One region of the Comamonas sp. lk genome, then DNA from elsewhere that is predicted to be linked to it. Evidence: predicted binding sites of a transcription regulator. Region 1 holds the regulator's gene; each other region holds the start of a gene.

Region 1 (3,273 bases):
TTCAATGTCGAGAGAAAAGGCAGTTCAGAGGCGGTTTGCCAGGGCGCATTGACGGGCAATGTCTGTATGTTTCGCCCGGAGACAGGGGCAGACTATGTCATCCATGTATTTCTGATGCGCAATGCAGCGCGGCGTGGTGAACAGGCGCAGTACACGCTTTCCATGGAGCAAAGTTCTTCAAGCACCGGTCAGTCGGCGCCGGCCGCCGATATGCAGGCTGCATCGGCAGCCATGGCTGCGTGCAAAAGCGCTCTGGCCTTGAAGAGTGGGGCAAATTCCTTGTTCGTGCTACCGCTATCGCATGTGCCTGCGGCCGGAGGCTATGAAGTCTTTCTCATGCTTCAAGGCGTGCAGTGGCTGTGTGCGACGGATTCCAGGGGGAATGTGAATCGTCTTGAGCAACGCTGAGCGCCTTTGAACGTCTCATGCAGCGGGGCTGTATTACGGCGTCAGGGGGCGGTGATCGTTGCCCGCAACGGCTCAGGCGTGCCAGACCTGTTCTGCGCCTGCCATGCGCTCAAGCGCCGCGCAAACATCGGCCATGCGGCCGGAAATCAGCAGGCACTCGGGCTGCTTTTGTGGTTCGCGCTGCACGATTCTCAGCAGGCGCGGCTGGGTGCTGTCAGCCGCTTGCAGTGGCAAGGCCAGTTGCTGCTGCGCGGCCACTGGCTTGCCGTAGCGACCTGCGCTATTGCGGCGGCGGGTACGGCTGCTGCGCAGGGTAATCACATTGGGGTAGGCGCCGGTGCCTTGAAACCGCTGTGCTTGCTTTTGCTCTTGTGCGCTGCCGGAGCTGGATCCGTCTACGTGGTCTGGCCCGCTGTCATTGCTTGCAGCCCATGCGGCTGAGGGCTGTCCTGCGGCAGTGGCGACGGGAAAGATTTTCCAGGCAAAACGTGTCAAAGACAGCAGTGGTGCGGTGAATCCCATTTGGCAACTCCTTATCAAAAGCCGTGAGGCATGAGCAGGGCAGGATTGCAAATTTCAGGCAAAGCTCCGCTCAGGGCGAAGCTGCAAGGCTTCGCGCCTACCACCTGGGCTGGAGAAAACAGGGGCTGTGCGCAGCGGTAAGGCCTGGCGCGCAGCGGCAGTAGTTACATGAACATGCTGTTGCGGATCAGACCCACGGCCAGACCTTCGATGGCGAACGACTCTTCGGGCGCCACATGAATCACCTTGTAGTCGGGATTTTCGGGCAGCAGCTCAATGCCCTGGGGTGTGCGCTTGAAGCGCTTGACCGTCACATCGTCACCCAGGCGGGCCACCACGATCTGGCCGTTGCGTGCCTCGGTGGTGGCTTGCACGGCCAGCAGATCGCCATCCATGATGCCGGCGTCGCGCATGGACATGCCGCGCACCTTGAGCAGGTAATCGGGCTTGGCGGCAAACAGGCTGGGCTCGACCGCATAGCTCTGGTCTATATGTTCCTGGGCCAGAATGGGCGAGCCGGCAGCCACGCGGCCCACCAGTGGCAGCACCAGCTGTGCCATGGAGGACAGCGGCAGGGAAAAGCTGGCGCCACGGGCCGCATTGATGTTGCGCACGGTGTCCGCACGCAGGCGAATGCCGCGCGAGGTACCGCTGACCAGATCAATCACGCCCTTGCGGGCTAGGGCCTGTAGATGCTCTTCAGCGGCATTGGCGGACTTGAAGCCAAAAGTGCTGGCGATCTCGGCGCGTGTAGGGGGAGCGCCGGTGCGGGAAATAGTCGATTGGATGAGGTCCAGAATCTGCTGCTGGCGGGGAGTGAGCTTGGGGTGGTCTAGCATGCTGGCATCCAGTCTTGGTTCGATAGGCTCAGGCTTGAAGGCCTGGGTCTGGAATTCTGATCTGTTGGTTTATACAGTAACTGTATTTTTAACCAGTTTTTTGTGGAGAGCAAGTGGCAATTCCTAAGATTGTGATTTTGGGCACCGGGGGAACGATTGCGGGCCAGGCGGAATCGAGCACGCAGGCCGTGGGCTACAAGGCCGGGCAGATCAGCGTGGAGAGCTTGTTGGCTGCGGTGCCGGATTTGCCACAGTTGGCTGCGGCTCCGCTGGCCGCCATGCAGCTGGCCCAGATCGACAGCAAGGATATGGATTGGCCGGTGTGGCGCAGCATGCTGCGGACCGTGGCCGAGGCGCTGGCCGATGCCGATACGCAGGCCCTGGTGATCACGCACGGCACGGACACGCTGGAGGAAACCGCCTGGCTGCTGCAAACCGTGCTGCAGCCCATCAAGCCGGTGGTGCTGACCTGCGCCATGCGCCCGGCGACTTCGCTACAGGCCGATGGCCCGCAAAACCTGCGGGATGCGGTGGCCGTGGCCGCCAGCGCCGTGGCTGGCGTGTGGGTGGTTGCGGCCGGCGAGGTGCATGACGCGCAGCAGGTGCTCAAGGTGCATCCTTACCGCCTCAATGCGCTGCGCTCCTATGAGAGCGGACCTTGTGCCGTGGTGGAAGAGTGTGCCGTGCGCTGGCTGGCCCAGCCCGTGGTCGCCAGCCAGGCACAGGCTTTGAGTAGCACGGCGTTCCAGGACTTGCTGGCCCACAGCGAGCTGCCCTGGGTGGAATTGCTGACCTCCGGGGCTTTGCAAAGCGGACGCAGCGTGGATGCGCTGGTGGCCGCCGGCGTGCGCGGTCTGGTGGTGGCAGGCACGGGCAATGCCACGATTCATGCCCAAATGCTTCAGGCGCTGGCACGGGCACAGCAGGTTGGCGTGGTGGTGTGGAGCAGCACCCGCTGCCTGGAAGGCTTGCCCGTGGGCTTTACTGAGCTGCCCTCGCAACCTACTGTGGTCAAGGCGATGGCAGGGATTTCGGGCTGGCTGCGCGCTGGCGCAACGGAGGGAGAGCCGGATGTGATCCTGCTCGCGCCGGGCAAGGCCCGCGTGGCGCTGATGCTGGCGCTGGCATTGCAGTCGGGCAGTGATTCCTGAACTGATAGCGGCTGGCGCATGCAGAGTAAGCGCTAGAACGCAAAAAAGCACCTCGATGAGGTGCTTTTTTGAATGCGCGCCTTAACGACGCGCTTGCCGAGGCTGGCTTATTCGGCCAGAGCCGCAAAAGCGCGTGCCGTGATTTCTTCCACGCTGCCAGTGCCGCTGATGGCGCGGTACTTGGGAGCTGCAGCGGCGTCGGCCTTGGCCCAGTTGCTGTAGTAGTCCACCAGAGGGCGGGTCTGGCTGCTGTACACATCCAGGCGCTTCTTGACGGTTTCTTCCTTGTCGTCTTCGCGCTGCACCAGGTCTTCGCCGGTGACATCGTCCTTGCCAGCCACCTTGGGTGGGTT
Region 2 (3,273 bases), 1.2 Mb from region 1:
TGGCTATATGAATACGCCCGCATGGCGGTGCAGATCTTTCTGGTGCTGGGCGGCTACCTGGCGGCAGTCAGCCTGGCGCCGCAAGGCCTGGCCCGTTTTGACGCTCCCTGGGCCAAGATCGGTAAACGCTTTGTGCGCCTGGTCGTGCCCTATGCCGTGGCGCTGATGGCCACCATCGTCATCTCGGCTGCGATTCGCCCCTGGTTTGATCACGCCTCGGTTTCGGCCGACCCGGATCTGTGGCAGCTGTTCACCCATGCCTTGCTGCTGGAAGGCATTCTGGGCGAAGAGTCGCTCTCGGCCGGTGTCTGGTATGTGTCCATCGATTTTCAGCTGTTTGCCTTGAGCGTTCTGGTGCTGGCTGCCATGCGCTGGCTGCGTGAGCGCCTGGTGCAGCGCACAGGCGAGCAAGCCCTGGCCCGTTGGTGGCCCTGGGCCATCACCGGCATGCAGGCGCTGGTGGTGGCGGGCACAGCGGCTTCGCTGTTCGCCTTCAATCTCGACGCCGACCTGGATGTCTGGGCGATCTACTTTCTGGGCGCCTATGGCATAGGCATGATGGCTTTTTGGGCCGTGGCCGCCGACAAGCGCAGCACGGCCTGGAGCTGGGCCATGCTGATTGCCGCCATGGTGATGGGCGCTTTGGTGCTGGAGTGGCGCGATCGCATCTTTTTGGCGGGCGTCACGGCCTTGCTGCTGATCGTCTGCCTGCGCACCGAGCGCGTTGCCAGCTGGAAGGGACTGACAGCGCTGCGCCGTCTGGGCGAGATTTCTTACTCGGTCTTTCTCATCCACTTTTCCATGTGCCTGCTGGTCAATGCCGTGGTCAGCAATCTCTGGCCTGACTCGGTGCAAGCTGCCATCGGCGGCATGGGCTTTGCCTTTGCGCTTTCGCTTGCCGCAGGCTATCTGCTCTATCAGACGGTGGAGCGCCATGTCACCTCCTGGAGCCAGGCCTTGCGCTGGCAGGCTGGCCTGATCGGTGCCGGCATGCTGACGACTTTGCTGGCCGGCCTGCGCTAGGCGGGCTTCGGCCATCACCCACAAAAAAAGCAGCTTCAATCAGCTGCTTTTTTTTGGGGCGGCTATGCGCTTGGCAACTCAGCGGTGCAGCTCGCCAGCGCTCTCGGGCTGGAATTCGATGGCATCCACGCGCACCGTCACCTGGCCCGTGGGGCTGGGCATCTTGAACTCATCGCCGACCGACAGACCCAGCAGCGCAATGCCCACGGGGGCGAAGATGGAGATCTTGTCAGGCGAGCCGTCCATTTCCTTGGGGTAGACCAGGGTCAGAGTGTTGCTCTTGCCGGACTCCAGCATGGTGAAGCGCACGGTGGAATTCATGGTCACCACCTGGGGCGGCATGTCCTTGGGATCGAGTACATCGGCGCGCTCGAGTTCGGCCTCCAGCGCATCGCGGCCGGGAAATGGGCTGTTGTTCTTTTCCAGCAGATTTTCAATGCGATCCAGATCCAAGGACGACAAAGTGATGTGGGGCTTGCGCTCCATGGTGTGACTCCCTTGCAAGATGGTGTGGCCCGTACCCGCTTTCTATGCGCCAAGCGCAAACGGACAAAAGCCCGGGCAACGGTGTTGTCCGGGCCAAGGCATCTAAAAAGCACCAACTTGGTGCGTTGCCCTGATTGTGCTGGCAATGGCCGAAATGTCCTAGCGATCTCGCACCCCCGCAGTGCGGATTGAATGCTACTGGATCTTTGGTTTTGCTCCTTAATTGATAGCTTTTTGTGCTTTCAAATACTGGGGTGTGAGCTTGTTTGATTCAGATCCCATTCAAATACGCACAAGACATTGACCTGCCGGTCAAAAGGGTAGTCGTGGCCGGATTGCTCAAATAACTGTATTTATATACAGTTGTTTGATGCCAAAGCCACCAGACTCCAGCTCGAACGAGCCCTTCAGTGCCATGACTTTTGTGCGGCCTGCGCAGCCGCTCAAAGGCCGTGGTGCGGCCAGCTTCATGGCGCATCGCTTTGCCAAGGATGAGAGGCTGGAGTTTGACGATGGCTGGGAGCAGGCGGGTGATGGGGAAGAGCTGCCGGCCTTGCGCACGCAGCTGGAATGGGAGCAGTGCAAGTCCGCGCTCAGCCGCCATGACTCGCCCGATCTGCCCTATCACCTGGGGCTCAATCCCTATCGCGGCTGTGAACACGGTTGCATTTATTGCTATGCCCGGCCCACGCACAGCTATCTGGGCTATTCGCCGGGGCTGGATTTTGAAACCCGGCTGGTTGCCAAGAGCAACTTTGTGGAGGTGCTGCGCGCCGAACTCAGCAAGCCCAGCCATGTGGCGGCGCCCATCATGCTGGGCTCGGTCACCGATTGCTACCAGCCCATAGAGCGTGACGTGGGCCTGACCCGTCGTGTCATCGAAGTGCTGGGCCAGGCCAGGCATCCGTTTTCCATAGTCACCAAGGGTAGTGGCGTGGAGCGGGACCTGGATTTGCTGGTGCCGCTGGCCCGGCAAAACCTGGTGGCCGTCTATGTCACCCTGACCACCTTGCAACCCGAATTGGCCCGACAGCTGGAGCCGCGGGCCGCAGCGCCGCATCGACGCTTGCGCACGATTCGTACGCTGGCCGAGGCCGGTGTGCCCGTAGGTGTCAGCCTGGCGCCGCAGATTCCATTTCTGAATGACGATCTGGAGCAGGTGCTGGCAGCCGCCAGCGACGCCGGCGCACGCCAGGCTTTCTACGCCGTGCTGCGTCTGCCCTGGGAAGGGGCGCCGCTGTTTGAAGAGTGGCTGAAGCTGCATTACCCCGACCGTGCCCAACGTGTGATGGAGCGCGTGCGTGATCTGCACGGCATCAGCGAGGAGGGCCGGGCCGCAGGCAAGGTCTATAGCAGCCAGTTTGGCCAGCGCATGAAGGGCAGCGGGGTCTGGGCCGATATGCTGGGCCAGCGCTTTGCACTGGCTTGCCGCAAGCTGGGGCTGAACCGCGAGCGGGTGATGCTGGACTGCAGCCACTACCATGCGGCGAATCTCTCCGGCCAGCAAAGCCTGTTTTAAAGCGAAGGTGTCGCAGGCACTCTAGCCCTGCGCTTGCCCCGCCGCCGACCCGACAATTTGCCTGCGCGCAGAATGCGGAGCCTGCCTGCGCGGCATCCGACCGACTGTGCTCAACAGCGCGTGTGGATTTCTCCTGCTTGATCAACTGTTTTTTTGACCCGGCCTCAAACCGGCCGCTTGCTTGATGAGTGCTTCTTCGATTTCCTACCGGCCCGATATGTCTTCGCTCGGCCGCGTGCGCGCAT
Region 3 (3,273 bases), 1.0 Mb from region 1:
ACAGCCACAGAAAGCCCATGGCCGCCGAAAACGCATAGACCGACCATGGCGACAGCGGAGCCAGCAAGAACAGCACGGTGACCACCGAGCGCAGGGCGTAAATGCCGGAGAGCAGATAGCGCTTGGGCATTTTCTGGCCCAGATTGCCGGCCAGATAGGTGCCAAAGATATTGAACAGACCGACCAGGGCCAGCGAGTAGCTGGCCACATGGGGGGCGATGCCGAAGTCCTTGAGATAGCTGGGCATGTGCACGCCAATGAACATGACCTGAAAGCCGCAGACAAAGTAGCCGGCCGTAAGCAGCACAAAGCTGGGGTGGCTCCAGGCCTCCTTGAGGGCTTGCCCCACGGTCTGCTCGCGTACCGGCGGCTTGCCGCTGCTAAAGCCCGGCTCGCGCAGACCAAAGGCCAGAGCGACGATCAACAACGCGAAGGCGGCCAGAATCAGCAAGGCATTGGACCAGTTGAAGGCGGAAATCAGTGCCCCTTCGACCGGCACCATGAAAAACTGGCCGAAGGAGCCCGCCGCTGCCGTGACCCCCATGGCCCAGCTGCGCCGCGTGGCCGGAATCTGGCGCCCCAGCACGCCAAAGATCACGGTATAGGTGGTGGCCGCTTGCGCTGCGCCAATCAGCACACCGGCCGTCAGCGTAAAAGCCAGGGTGGAGGGCGACAGCGCCATGCCCACCAGGCCCAGGGCATAAAGAATGGAGCCGCCGATCAGCACTTTGAATGCGCCCATTCGATCGGCCAGCATGCCTACGAAAATACCCAGAATGCCCCAGGAAATATTCTGTACGGCAATGGCCAGGGAAAAGTTCTCGCGCGTCCAGCCCATCTCCTGCGTGATGGGCTGCAGCCACAGACCAAAGCCATGGCGTATGCCCATGGACAGGGTGACGATGGCGCCACCGCACAGAAGAATCTGTGCCATGGACAGCGGCTGTTGGTTGGTCTGGGTAGTCATGGCGTGGCGCAAAACGTTCGGATCGGTATGCGACTTTAACGAAACCCGCTGTGCTGCGCTGGCTGCTGCCGTCGCGTGCGCGGCACTCTCTGTTGCCCGAAAACGTGATCCGACCCTGCCCAAGACAGCCGATCCGGCTTGTGCGAGAGTATTGGGAAGTAAACAACTGTGAATTTATCCAGCGTCAATCTGGAGAGGCCACTACAATTCGCCCCCATGGCAGCTAAACCTTCCTCTTCTACCGCTAGCGAATATTCCGAAGGCTCGATCCGCGTTCTCAAGGGTCTGGAGCCAGTCAAGCAGCGTCCCGGCATGTATACGCGTACCGACAACCCCCTGCACGTGCTGCAGGAGGTGATAGATAACGCGGCCGATGAAGCGCTTGCCGGTTATGGCAAGAAAATCAAATTCACCATCCACGCCGACGGCTCCTTCAGCGTGGAAGACGATGGCCGCGGCATTCCCTTTGGCCTGCACCCCGAAGAAAAAGCACCGGTGGTGGAGCTGGTCTTCACCCGCCTGCATGCCGGCGGCAAGTTCGACAAAGGCAATGGCGGCGCGTACAGCTTCTCGGGCGGCTTGCACGGCGTGGGCGTGTCCGTGACCAATGCGCTGGCCACCCGGCTGGAGGTGCAGGTGTACCGTGACGGCCAGCAGGCCACGCTGGCTTTTTCGGGCGGCGATGTGGTCGAGCCTTTGAAGGTGCGTCCGCTGGAGTCCGGTGAGCGCAAGCACGGCACCACGGTGCGTGTCTGGCCCGATGCCAAGTACTTTGAATCGGCAGCCCTGCCAGCCGGTGAGCTGATGCACTTGCTGCGCAGCAAGGCCGTGCTCATGCCGGGCGTCTCGGTCTCGCTCAGCAACGAGAAAACCCGGGATAACCAGGTCTGGCTTTTCAAGGGCGGGCTGCGCGACTATCTGCAGCAAAGCCTGCATGGCGAGCCTGTGATTCCCCTGTTCGAAGGCGAGGGCTTTGCCGACCGCAATCACGACAGCTTTGCCGAGGGCGAAGGCGCGGCTTGGTGCGTGGCGTTTACTGAAGACGGTGCGCCGCTGCGCGAAAGCTATGTGAACCTGATCCCCACCACGGCGGGTGGCACCCATGACAGCGGCCTGCGTGACGGTCTGTTTCAGGCGGTCAAGGCCTTCATCGACATGCACTCGCTGCTGCCCAAGGGCGTCAAGCTCATGCCGGACGATGTGTTTGCCCGTGCCAGCTATGTGCTCAATGCCAAGGTGCTGGACCCGCAGTTTCAAGGCCAGATCAAGGAGCGCCTGAACTCGCGCGATGCCGTGCGTCTAGTCTCAGGCTTTGTGCGCCCGGTGCTGGAGCTGTGGCTCAACGAGCATGTGGACTGGGGCAAGAAGCTGGCCGAGCTGGCCATCAAGGCTGCGCAAACCCGCCAGAAAGCGGGCCAGAAGGTGGAAAAGCGCAAGGGTAGCGGCGTGGCCGTGTTGCCCGGCAAGCTGACCGACTGCGAAAGCCGCGACCTCTTGGTCAACGAAGTGTTCCTGGTCGAAGGCGACTCGGCCGGCGGCAGTGCCAAGATGGGGCGCAACAAGGAAACCCAGGCGGTGCTGCCCTTGCGCGGCAAGGTGCTCAACACCTGGGAGGTGGATCGCGATCGGCTGTTTGCCAACAACGAAATCCACGATATCTCGGTCGCCATAGGCGTGGACCCGCACGGCCCCAATGACGAGCCGGATTTGTCCGGCCTGCGCTACGGCAAGGTCTGTATCCTGTCGGACGCGGACGTGGACGGCTCTCACATCCAGGTGCTGCTGCTGACCCTGTTTTTCAAGCACTTTCCCAAGCTCATCGAGGCGGGTCATATCCACGTAGCCTTGCCGCCGCTGTTTCGTGTGGATGTGCCTGCGCGCGGCAAGAAGCCGGCCATCAAGGTCTATGCACTGGATGCAGGCGAGCTCGATGCCATCATGGAGAAATGTGCCAAGGATGGCGTGCCGCGCGAGAAGTGTCAGGTCAGCCGTTTCAAGGGCCTGGGCGAGATGAATGCAGAGCAGCTGTGGGAAACCACGCTCAACCCCGATACGCGCCGCCTGTTGCCGGTGCAGTTCATGAATCTGGACTTCGCACAGTGCGAACAGGTCGTGACCAAGCTCATGGGCAAAGGCGAAGCCGCTGCCCGTCGTGAGCTCATGGAGTTGCATGGCGATGCCGTGGAGCTTGATATCTGATAGCGGGATCCCCGGGGTTGGCGACAGTCGCCAGCCCGGGCCTCAGGTTTACAGGAGTTCAATCATGCAGACCCTGTTGAAAATATGGCCAGCCGCCTACTCCGGCC

The links. Region 1 encodes LexA, which represses DNA repair genes until DNA is damaged. Its sites were predicted from a motif close to ACTGTATNNNNATACAGT; they were not measured.
Region 2: a site for LexA is predicted at 1,856-1,873, ahead of EAO39_RS17145 (PA0069 family radical SAM protein). Genes of this name have one in related genera too.
Region 3: a site for LexA is predicted at 1,133-1,150, ahead of EAO39_RS06645 (DNA topoisomerase IV subunit B). Genes of this name have one in related genera too.

Annotation. Positions count from the first base shown of each region.
Region 1 covers NZ_UOOB01000001.1:2,507,856-2,511,128, forward strand. Annotated here, with positions in the region: gene EAO39_RS11595 (hypothetical protein) at 1-408, shown strand, start outside; gene EAO39_RS11600 (hypothetical protein) at 481-930, opposite strand; gene lexA (transcriptional repressor LexA) at 1,095-1,769, opposite strand; gene EAO39_RS11610 (asparaginase domain-containing protein) at 1,883-2,920, shown strand; gene adk (adenylate kinase) at 3,028-3,273, opposite strand, start outside.
Region 2 covers NZ_UOOB01000001.1:3,753,513-3,756,785, reverse strand. Annotated here, with positions in the region: gene EAO39_RS17155 (acyltransferase) at 1-1,023, shown strand, start outside; gene rnk (nucleoside diphosphate kinase regulator) at 1,102-1,509, opposite strand; gene EAO39_RS17145 (PA0069 family radical SAM protein) at 1,925-3,028, shown strand; gene EAO39_RS17140 (phosphoethanolamine transferase) at 3,213-3,273, shown strand, end outside.
Region 3 covers NZ_UOOB01000001.1:1,481,587-1,484,859, forward strand. Annotated here, with positions in the region: gene EAO39_RS06640 (MFS transporter) at 1-967, opposite strand, end outside; gene EAO39_RS06645 (DNA topoisomerase IV subunit B) at 1,184-3,166, shown strand; gene EAO39_RS06650 (lytic transglycosylase domain-containing protein) at 3,231-3,273, shown strand, end outside.